Aridibaculum aurantiacum: one gene and its partner. The protein of the gene in region 2 binds, or shares a complex with, the protein of the main gene of each other region. Links are inferred from orthologs where the notes say so. Each region holds a gene or a part of one and is shown on either strand. Other genes may lie near its edges.

Evidence for each region.
Region 1: the proteins of tsaE (region 2) and tsaD are in contact, whole or in part, in a crystal structure (PDB 6N9A), measured with the Thermotoga maritima proteins. The link is inferred for Aridibaculum aurantiacum from one-to-one orthologs. Residues at the interface, in WP_004082108.1 of Thermotoga maritima: Leu37, Gly38, Lys46, Lys57, Val59, Lys60, Ser61, Thr63, Phe64, Thr65, Leu66, Met67, Val69, Pro71, Tyr82, Arg83, Leu84, Asp86, Asp88, Phe89, Asp93, Ile128, Asp130, Glu131, Arg134; in WP_004082750.1 of Thermotoga maritima: Cys10, Asp11, Arg49, His50, Leu82, Gly84, Gly135, Gly136, Glu154, Thr155, Leu156, Asp157, Asp158, Ser159, Glu162, Asp165, Lys166, Arg169, Leu170, Tyr175, Lys213, Thr214, Leu217, Tyr218, Gln221, Arg222, Asn324.

Annotation. Positions count from the first base shown.
Region 1 is NZ_JAFEWC010000001.1:2,210,202-2,214,303, forward strand. What follows is about bases 1-2,766. They hold tsaD (tRNA (adenosine(37)-N6)-threonylcarbamoyltransferase complex transferase subunit TsaD), read left to right. Parts: upstream 1-765; coding sequence 766-1,767; downstream 1,768-2,766. Other genes in these bases: J4N22_RS09260 (ABC transporter permease), read left to right, coding at 1-746; trhA (PAQR family membrane homeostasis protein TrhA), read left to right, coding at 2,145-2,766. In the rest of the region: more of trhA, read left to right, coding at 2,767-2,798; J4N22_RS09275 (glycoside hydrolase family 28 protein), read left to right, coding at 2,964-4,102.
Region 2 is NZ_JAFEWC010000001.1:631,234-636,854, reverse strand. Bases 1,672-4,620 are described here. They hold tsaE (tRNA (adenosine(37)-N6)-threonylcarbamoyltransferase complex ATPase subunit type 1 TsaE), read right to left. Parts: upstream 3,380-4,620; coding sequence 2,963-3,379; downstream 1,672-2,962. Other genes in these bases: J4N22_RS02750 (heavy metal translocating P-type ATPase), read left to right, coding at 3,505-4,620; J4N22_RS02760 (alanine dehydrogenase), read right to left, coding at 1,685-2,899. In the rest of the region: J4N22_RS02775 (bifunctional UDP-3-O-[3-hydroxymyristoyl] N-acetylglucosamine deacetylase/3-hydroxyacyl-ACP dehydratase), read left to right, coding at 1-191; lpxA (acyl-ACP--UDP-N-acetylglucosamine O-acyltransferase), read left to right, coding at 184-981; J4N22_RS02765 (ABC transporter ATP-binding protein), read left to right, coding at 971-1,588; more of J4N22_RS02750, read left to right, coding at 4,621-5,621. UniProt on the Escherichia coli protein: Required for the formation of a threonylcarbamoyl group on adenosine at position 37 (t(6)A37) in tRNAs that read codons beginning with adenine.

The DNA.
Region 1 (4,102 bases), 1.6 Mb from region 2 along the record:
ATGCTACCAATCTTTTTGTGAGTGCAGAACGTGCCATAGGCAAAGATGTAAGCTTCAATGGCATTAAATGCAGGGTTGTCGGAGTGGTAAAAAAAGAAGGAACAAACTTCCTGGGCGGCGGCTGGCAGTTTGACGAAGCAATCGTTCTTCCTTTCAGAACAATGGCTGCACATTTCAATATTGAAAATAGTAGTCCAGTCATTATGGTAAAAGGAGGTGAAGCAACTTCATCAGCTGCATTGGTAGATGAACTGCGTGGTATCATGCGTTCAATCCATCGCCTTAGCCCCACACAGGAAGATGATTTTTCCTTAAACGACATCAACACCTTTAGCGAACAAACCAGTGCCATTTTTGGATCCATAAACCTGGGCGGATGGGCTATTGCTGGTTTATCATTGATTGTAGGTGCATTTGGAGTGGCTAATATTATGTTTGTAACAGTTCGTGAAAGAACTAGCCAGATTGGTTTGAAAAAAGCCATCGGTGCCAAAAGTTCTACTATCCTTACAGAGTTTCTTTTAGAAAGTGCTTTTCTTTGCCTTCTTGGCGGCTTCATCGGGTTGATACTCGTATTCCTGCTGACCAAGTTGCTTACGTTTGTACTGCCATTTCCAATAACCATTTCATTGGGTACGCTCACATTGGCTATTTCTATTTGTCTTGTAGTTGGTGTATTGGCAGGTATAATTCCAGCAAGCATTGCAGCTAAAATGAACCCGGTAGTAGCTATCAGAACAAAATAAAGCCCTATATATCTATCTTATGCCAATCATCCTAGCTATAGAATCTTCATGCGACGATACAAGTGCAGCTATATGCAAGGATGGTAAGATTCTTTCAAACCTTATTGCAACTCAAAAAGTGCATGAAGAATTTGGCGGTGTAGTTCCTGAGCTTGCAAGTCGTGCACATATTCAAAAAATAGTTCCTGTTGTTGATACGGCTATCAAACAAGCAGGTATTCAATTGACAGAAGTAGATGCTATCGCATTTACACAGGCACCTGGCTTGATAGGGAGTCTGCTTGTGGGCGCGCAGTTTGCTAAATCGTTGGCTACTTCATTAGACAAACCTCTGATTGCTGTACATCATATGCAGGCCCACGTGCTGGCTAATTTGATTGATGATCCTGCACCTTCATTCCCATTTCTATGTTTAACTGTAAGTGGTGGTCATACGCAAATTGTCCGCTGCAATAGCCCCTACGAAATGGAGGTGCTGGGTGAGACAATAGACGACGCCGCAGGAGAAGCATTTGATAAGTCTGCAAAGCTTCTTGGCATACCTTATCCTGGTGGGCCACTGGTTGATAAGTACGCACAGGCTGGAGATCCTCATAAGTTCAAATTCCCCGAGCCAAACATCCCAGGCCTTAACTTTAGTTTTAGTGGATTGAAAACTTCAATATTATATTTTCTGCAGCAGCAAAAGCAGGCTAATGAAAATTTTGTTGCAGAAAATCTTCCTGATGTATGCGCTTCTATCCAGCATAGGATAGTTTCTATTTTACTGCGTAAACTTAAAAAAGCAGTTGATGAAACAGGCATTCGTGAAGTATGTATAGCTGGTGGTGTAAGTGCCAATAGTGGCTTGCGTAATACCCTACAGGAATATGCTGCTAAGTATGGTTGGAAAAGTTACATACCTGCTTTTCAATATTGCACAGATAATGCTGGAATGATTGCCATTTCTGCCTATTACAAGTTTCTTCAAAACGATTTTGAAGACTTACAAACTACTCCTTCCGCAAGAGCTGAATGGTAATTTGATACCATCTTTTTTCCTATCTTCTTGCTTCTACTCATGATTTTGTTCCTGGAGAACATTTGTATTGCTGTTACAAAAACAACGAATAATACATTTCTAAAAGGTATAGCCTCAACACCTAAATTTATACTTAGGTTTTAGCATTCTATAGTACCTGCTACTAACTACTGCCTTATGTACAACTTAAATGAGTCATTAAAGAAGGCTATTGAGGTAGCTCAATTGCTGGCTAAAGAATATAATGTGTCGCCTGCTGTGCAACTAATTATGTCCAGAATCGTCGCGCAAAAAAGGTGGTTTCCTCCAGCACTCGTAACTGCTTTTTGGGTTGGTATTGGAATGATTTTTTCACGATGTAATATAAATACATCAAGATGGCAAAGCATTTACCCATTGCAAGTGATTGTTTTACCCCGGAAGAAGAATTGGCGAATACCATTATACATGCTATTGGTGTACTGTTTGGTCTCGTAGCTATTCCTTTTCTTATTATGCTGGCAGCAAAGAACAGCGACATCAGCAACCTGATGCGCGTTGGTATCTATGGCGCTTGTTTCATGGCCACTTTTGTCTTCTCCACCTTATTCCACTGGTTCAAAGAAGAGAAGGTGAAATGTAAGCTAGAAATGTGCGACAGGATCAGTATCTACTTCTTTATTGCCGGAACCTATACGCCTTTCATCCTCTACTACATGTACGATCGTACCGGTTTTATAATGCTGGGGATTATGTGGGCGCTTGTATTGTTTGGGATCTTCTTCGAGATATTTCTTGCCAAGAAGTACTTCATTATATCCCTGTTTATTTACCTGGCTATGGGTTGGATGTTTGTGTTTGTGCTCAATAAGTGGTTCGATAGTATGCCTTCCTCCGTTATCACTTTTATCTTGACTGGTGTGGGTTTGTATAGTATCGGTGTCATCTTTTATGTTTGGAAAAAATACCGCTACCACCACGCCGTCTGGCACTTCTTTGTACTGGTTGCCAGCATCTTTCACTATTTGGCTGTTTTAGAAACAGTTTCTTAGAAGGTATATATAAGATTAGAAGAGTTTCTGTTACCAATGTTCAACTGATTTTAATTCTGCATATGAATGCTGAAATCGTTGATTAGTTCATAGTGAATGATACAATTCATACAGTCCTCCTTCTTTCATCATGTTGTTTAACCGCTAATGAATTAATTTCACGCAATGAAAAACATTATTAACCTCTGTCTTTCTCTTTGTGCGTTGGTGTGTGTAACCAGTTGTTCTGGCCCATCTGCCTCTCGTAACAATTTTGAAAATGATCCATGGAAGCAACTTCCATCTATCTTGAAACAGATAAAGGCGCCGACGTTTAAGAATAAAGACTACGTGATTACCCAATATGGTGCAGTAGGTGATGGCAAAACAATAAATACTGAAGCATTCAGAAAGGCTATTGAAGTGTGTAACAAAGAAGGTGGCGGAAGGGTAGTGGTGCCGGTTGGAAATTTCCTTACAGGGCCTATTCACCTGAAAAGTAATGTGAACCTTCATGTAAGTAAAGGAGCTACCATTTCCTTTTCTACTAAGCCAGAGGATTACCTGCCGCTGGTGTTCACCCGTTGGGAAGGTGTAGAACTTATGGGCTATTCTCCGCTGATCTATGCATTTGAACAAAACAACATTGCCATTACCGGCCAAGGAACTTTGGATGGAATGGCCAATGCTACCAACTGGTGGCCGTGGAAAGGTCAAACGCAATATGGTTTTGTTAAAGGGCAACCAAGCCAGGTAGATAAGGATAAACGTGCTGCGCTTTTCAAAATGGCTGAAGATGGTGTACCTGTAAGTGAGCGAAAATTTGGAACCGGGTCGTACCTGCGTCCACAGTTTGTACAGCCTTACCGCTGCAATAATGTACTGATTGAAGGTGTCACCATTATCAACTCACCTATGTGGATACTGAACCCGGTGCTTTGCAACAATGTAACCATACAGGGAGTAACTGTTACCAGCAATGGACCTAACAACGATGGTTGTGATCCTGAGTCTTGTAAAAATGTGTTGATCAAAGACTGCTACTTTAATACGGGTGATGATTGTATAGCTATTAAAAGCGGTCGTAATGCAGACGGAAGGCGCATCAATGTGCCTAGCGAAAACATCATTGTCCAGGGCTGTAAGATGGCTAATGGTCATGGCGGTGTAGTTATAGGTAGTGAAATAAGTGGAGGTGTACGTAATGTGTTTGCAGAGGATTGCAACATGAGTAGTCCTGAATTGGATCGTGCATTGCGCATTAAAACGAATACTGCCAGGGGTGGAGTAATTGAAAATATATACATGCGAAACGTAACAGTAGG
Region 2 (5,621 bases):
TTAAGATAGACAACTGTAAGTTCAAACAAAAGGTAGTACCTGGCGATACGCTGATCCTGCACATGGAGCTGGTAAGCCCGATAAGAAGAGGACTGGTAGAAATGAAGGGAACTATATACGTAGCGGGTAAAATAGCAGCAGAAGCAATATTGGTTGCTCAAATAGTTAAAAGAACAAAGCAAGATGATTAGTCCTTTAGCGCAGATACATCCAGGGGCACGCATAGCTGAAAATGTACGTGTAGACGCGTTTTCGGTTATAGAGGACAATGTAACTATCGGAGAGGGTACGCATGTAATGCCTAATGTTACCATCTTTAGCGGCACCACTATTGGCAAAGGCTGTATCATTTTCCCAGGCGCAGTACTTGGCGCCATACCACAAGACCTGAAATTTGTTGGTGAAGAAACTACTGTAGAAATAGGCGACAACACCACGATACGCGAATGTGTAACCATAAACAGGGGCACAAAAGACAGGTGGAAGACTAAGGTGGGCAGCAACTGCCTGCTGATGGCTTATGTACATATAGCGCACGACTGCTTTGTTGGCAATCATGTTATTCTTGCTAATGCTGTTCAACTGGCAGGGCATGTAACCATAGATGACTATGCCATTCTGGGTGGTTTGTCAGGTGTTCACCAGTTCATCCACATAGGTGCGCATGTTTATATAGCAGGTCAAATTCTCATTCGCAAAGATGTTCCTCCTTATGTAAGAGCTGCCCGCGATCCACTGGCTTATGTTGGTATAAACAATGTAGGCCTTACACGCCGCGGCTATGCAAAAGAAGTGATTGATGAGATCTCTGCCATCTATCATATCCTGTTTGTACAAGGGCATACTACATCTAAAGCAATTGAGATAATCAACGAAACATTGGCTGATACGGAGGTGAAGAGAGATATCATTGGCTTTGTAGAAAATTCAAAAGCCGGGATAATAAAACGCTCTGTAAAATCCGGGCTCGATGACTATTAAGCTTACCAATGCAGGTAAACGCTTCAACCGCGATTGGATTTTCAAACAACTTTCCACTGAGATTTTCCCTGGTAATACCGTAGCCATTACAGGTGCTAATGGTAGTGGCAAAAGCACTTTGCTGCAAGTGATCAGTGGCAACATGGCCATTAATGAAGGCAAGGTAGAATGGCAGGTGGATGAAAAGCTGGTGGATGAAGAAAAAGTGCATCAACACTTATCTATTGCTGCTCCCTACCTGGAGGTTATTGAAGAAATGACTGCTACTGAATTTCTCCAGTTTCACCACCAGTTTAAGAAATTGATCCCCGGCATTTCCATTGAAGAAATTTTACAGATTATAGGCTTGCAACAAGCAGCACATAAGCAGATCCGCTACTATAGCAGTGGTATGAAGCAAAGGGTAAAACTAGCACAGGCTTTCTTTTCCGATGTTCCTTTATTGCTGCTCGATGAGCCATGCACCAACCTGGATGCTACAGGCATAGCACTGTATCATAAACTGGTAGAAGATTATACAAAAGGAAAAACAGTAATAGTAAGCAGTAATGATGAAGTAGAATATGCTTTCTGCAAGAGGACACTTTCTATAATGGATTACAAATAGCTTCTCCTACGAATCAGGCTAGCCTTCACGCTAACATCCAACATCTAACATCTAACGTCTCTCTCCTCACGCCTCTCTCCTCACGCCTACCCACAACTACCTCCTGCTGGCGATCAGCAAATTCAGGTCAGTGTATCTAAGGTCGAAACGCTGGCTTAAATAGAAATTAGTTAGATGACCTTTGTACATGTAAATTCCATGGCGAAGATTGAAGTTGTGCCATACCATTTCTTCAAAGCCACCTTCTTCACTTACATCTAGCAGTAGTGGCATTAGCACATTACTGATAGCCTGGCTGGCAGTACGGGCAAAGCCGCTCGGAATATTCGGAACACAATAATGGATGACATCGTGCTTTACAAACGTTGGCCGCTGGTGACTGGTTATTTCACTGGTTTCAAAGCATCCACCGCGGTCAATACTTACATCTATTATCACACTGCCAGAACGCATATTGGTCACCATCTCTTCGGTTACCACCACCGGTGTACGACCAAACTCACTGCTCATAGCACCCACAGCCACTTCGCAACTCTTTAATTGCTTGGCCAGGATCTTAGGTTCAATTACGCTTGTCCATACTCTTACACCTAGATTATTCTGCAGGCGTTTTAACCGGTACACATTGTTATCAAAAACTTTTACAGAAGCACCCAGTGCCAAAGCTGTACGTGTGGCAAACTCTCCTACTACACCTGCACCAATGATGATAACTTTTGTAGGAGGAATACCGCTTATACCTCCTAGTAAAACACCCTTTCCGCTATTGGCGCTGCCGAGGTATTGTCCTGCAATCAGCATGATAGCACTGCCGGCTATCTCGCTCATACTCCTAACAATCGGGTAAGTGCCGCTGTCGTCTTTCAGGTTTTCAAAACTAAGTGCAGTGATGCGTTTCTCCATCATGAACTGCAGGTACTCGCTACGCATGGCAGAAAGATGAATAGGCGAAACGATCACCTGGCTCATTTGCAACAGCGGGAGATCTTCTGCTACTACAGGAGCACTCTTTACAAGAATAGGCGCTTTAAAAACCTCCTGTTTTTCGTACACAATTTTAGCTCCTGCTTCGCTGTAATCTTTATCAGTAAACTTACTGCCATCGCCAGCCTTTGTTTCCATTACCACCTGGTGTCCATTGCTTACCAACACACTTACACCCTCTGGCGTTAGTGCAATACGATTTTCCTGGAACGCAGTTTCTTTTGGAATGCCAATATGCAATTGAGCTCCACGAGCCTTCACATCAAGCGTTTCTTCAAGCGTTTCGTAGGTAAATGAAGTACTAACCAGCGGTTTCAATGACGACATGTAGAGGCGTGTTTTTGGTGGATAAAGTTACTGCTTAAATAGGTAGCTGATATTAAGAGCTGCTTAATGCTTTGCCGAGCTGATCATCCTTGTCTGCGCATCTATTAATTGAATGGTCAGGTGAAGACAATCATCGGGCAATAGCATTGCAGCCTTTTCCGGCCACTCTACCAGGCATAAATTACCGCTGTAGATAGCATCTTCTATGCCAGCTTGCATTGCCTCTTCTTCGTCGCGCAGCCTGTAAAGATCCATATGATAAATAGTTCCGGCTTTGCTGCTTGCATATTCATTGATGATAGAATAAGTAGGACTTCCAATAGCAGTGGTTACACCCAGCACTTCGCAAAGCGCATGCACAAAAGTAGTTTTACCTGCACCCATCTCCCCATGAAGCGCCCACACTTTTTGGTGCTGGTGCACCTGCCACACATTTGCTGCTGTAGCTTTTATATCATCTAATGTGAATGTGAATTCCATAATGTCAACAACTTGTAAAAAATGGGCGTATGCCGCTGAAATGCAACTGTGTAGTAAAGATATCATTGAATGTAAAGCAGTAGCCGAAGTAGTACAGCATAATTTTGCAAAAGAAGATTTTACCTATGGAAAAGATAAGTTGGAAAGTGGAAGGTATGACCTGTAGCAACTGCGCACTTAGCGTAAGTAAGGTGCTGGAAAAACAAGGGATGAAGCAAATAGCTGTAAACCCACTGAACGGTGAAGTAGCATTTGAAAATGCAACAGCAAATGGTGGCGTAGACAAGGCCAGGAAAAATATTGAACTGCTAGGATATACAATTGTTTCGGGTGAAGAAAAAACAGGTGCTACAGCACCAAAAAGCAAATGGCTTAGAACAACTAAACAAAAATTTTTTTTCTGCCTGCCCTTTACGCTGCTGCTAATGGCAGGTCACCTGGGGATGACGTTTGGATGGCACTTCCTGCATAACCCTGTACTCGAGTTATTCCTTTGTTTACCGGTATTTATAGTAGGCATGAGCTTCTTTGGTAAGAGCGCCATCAACAGCCTGCGCACAGGTGTTCCTAATATGAATGTGCTGATAACGCTTGGTGCTGTATCAGCTTTCGTGTACAGCGTCATTGGCCTATTGACAGCCAATCCCGGTATGATGTTCTTTGAAACAGCAGCTTCTATTATCACCATTGTTTTCTTTGGCAACTGGTTAGAAGATGTATCCATTCAGAAGACACAAAAGACGGTGCGTGAGCTAACGAAGGAACAGAAGGTGATGGCCAATATGATTGCTTATGACGATCAACACAATGAAAATATTTTTCCTGTAGAAAACACCGCATTACAAGTTGGTGATTTGATATTGATAAAGTCTGGCGAGCAGGTGCCAACAGATTGTAAAATACTCAGCGGTGATGCTGAAATAAATGAGGCCATTGTGAGTGGTGAAAGTTTACCTGTTTATAAAAAACAAGGAGACACTATAATTGGTGGCAGCGTTGTTTCTAATGGTACGTTGAAATGCTATGTAACAGCAACAGGTAAAGACACTGTCCGCAGCAGCATTGTTCAAATGATGAAACAGGCACAGGGGCATAAACCGCCGGTGCAGAAGCTGGCTGATAAAATCAGCGCCATATTTGTTCCTATCGTTATCACCATTGCTTTGGTTACACTTGCTATCAATTATTTTTTTGTTGATGGTGTTACTTTTCAGCAGAGCCTGATGCGTTCTATAGCCGTGTTGGTAATAGCTTGTCCTTGTGCTATGGGATTAGCGACACCTGCTGCTATTGCCGTAGGCTTAGGCAGGGCAGCCCGTGAAGGCATCTTGTATACCGACAGCAAAAGCATGGAGCTGTTTCGCAACATTCAACAGATCGTATTTGATAAAACAGGAACGCTTACCAATGGCAATTTTGTAGTTACCGAATTTGAATCTTCTCTACCTGCAGATGACTTCAAGTCGCTGGTGTTTTCACTTGAGAAATTTTCAAATCATCCCATTGCCAAAAGCATTGCTCAACAATGGAAGACGAGCAAGGTGATGAAATGGAAAAAGGTAGAAGAGATAAAAGGAATAGGAATGAAAGCGGAGGACAAGGATGGGAATATTTATCTCATAGGTTCACCACGAATAGACGACAGTGTACAAGGAGCACATCATCTTTATGTAAAGAAGAATGATGAGATAGTAGGCTGGATAGACATTGCAGATGAATTACGACCCGAAGCTAAAGAGGTAATAGACTATTGCCGCAGGGCAAACATTCACACCATTATGCTTAGTGGTGATAGCTATGCAAAATGTAAAGCCATAGCAGAAACACTAGGTATTGATGAAGTAATTGCCGAACAGACACCGCAGCAAAAGCTAGAAAAGATAACACAGCTTGCAAATGAGAAGCCAACCATCATGGTTGGTGATGGCATAAACGATGCACCTGCATTGGCAAAGGCTACAATAAGTATATCCCTGAGCCAGGCATCACAACTGGCCATACAAAGCGCTTCTGTTGTTTTGATGAACAGCGGCCTTACAAAGCTTCCACTGGCAGTTCAGCTAGGCAAAAAGACCTATGGCACCATCAAGAGCAATATGTTCTGGGCGTTCATCTATAACATAGTAGCCATACCAATAGCTGCTGTAGGTTTGCTTACGCCTACAGCCGGTGCGCTGATCATGGGCTTCAGCGATGTAGTACTTGCAGCAAACTCACTTTGGCTGAACTATAAGAAGGTGGA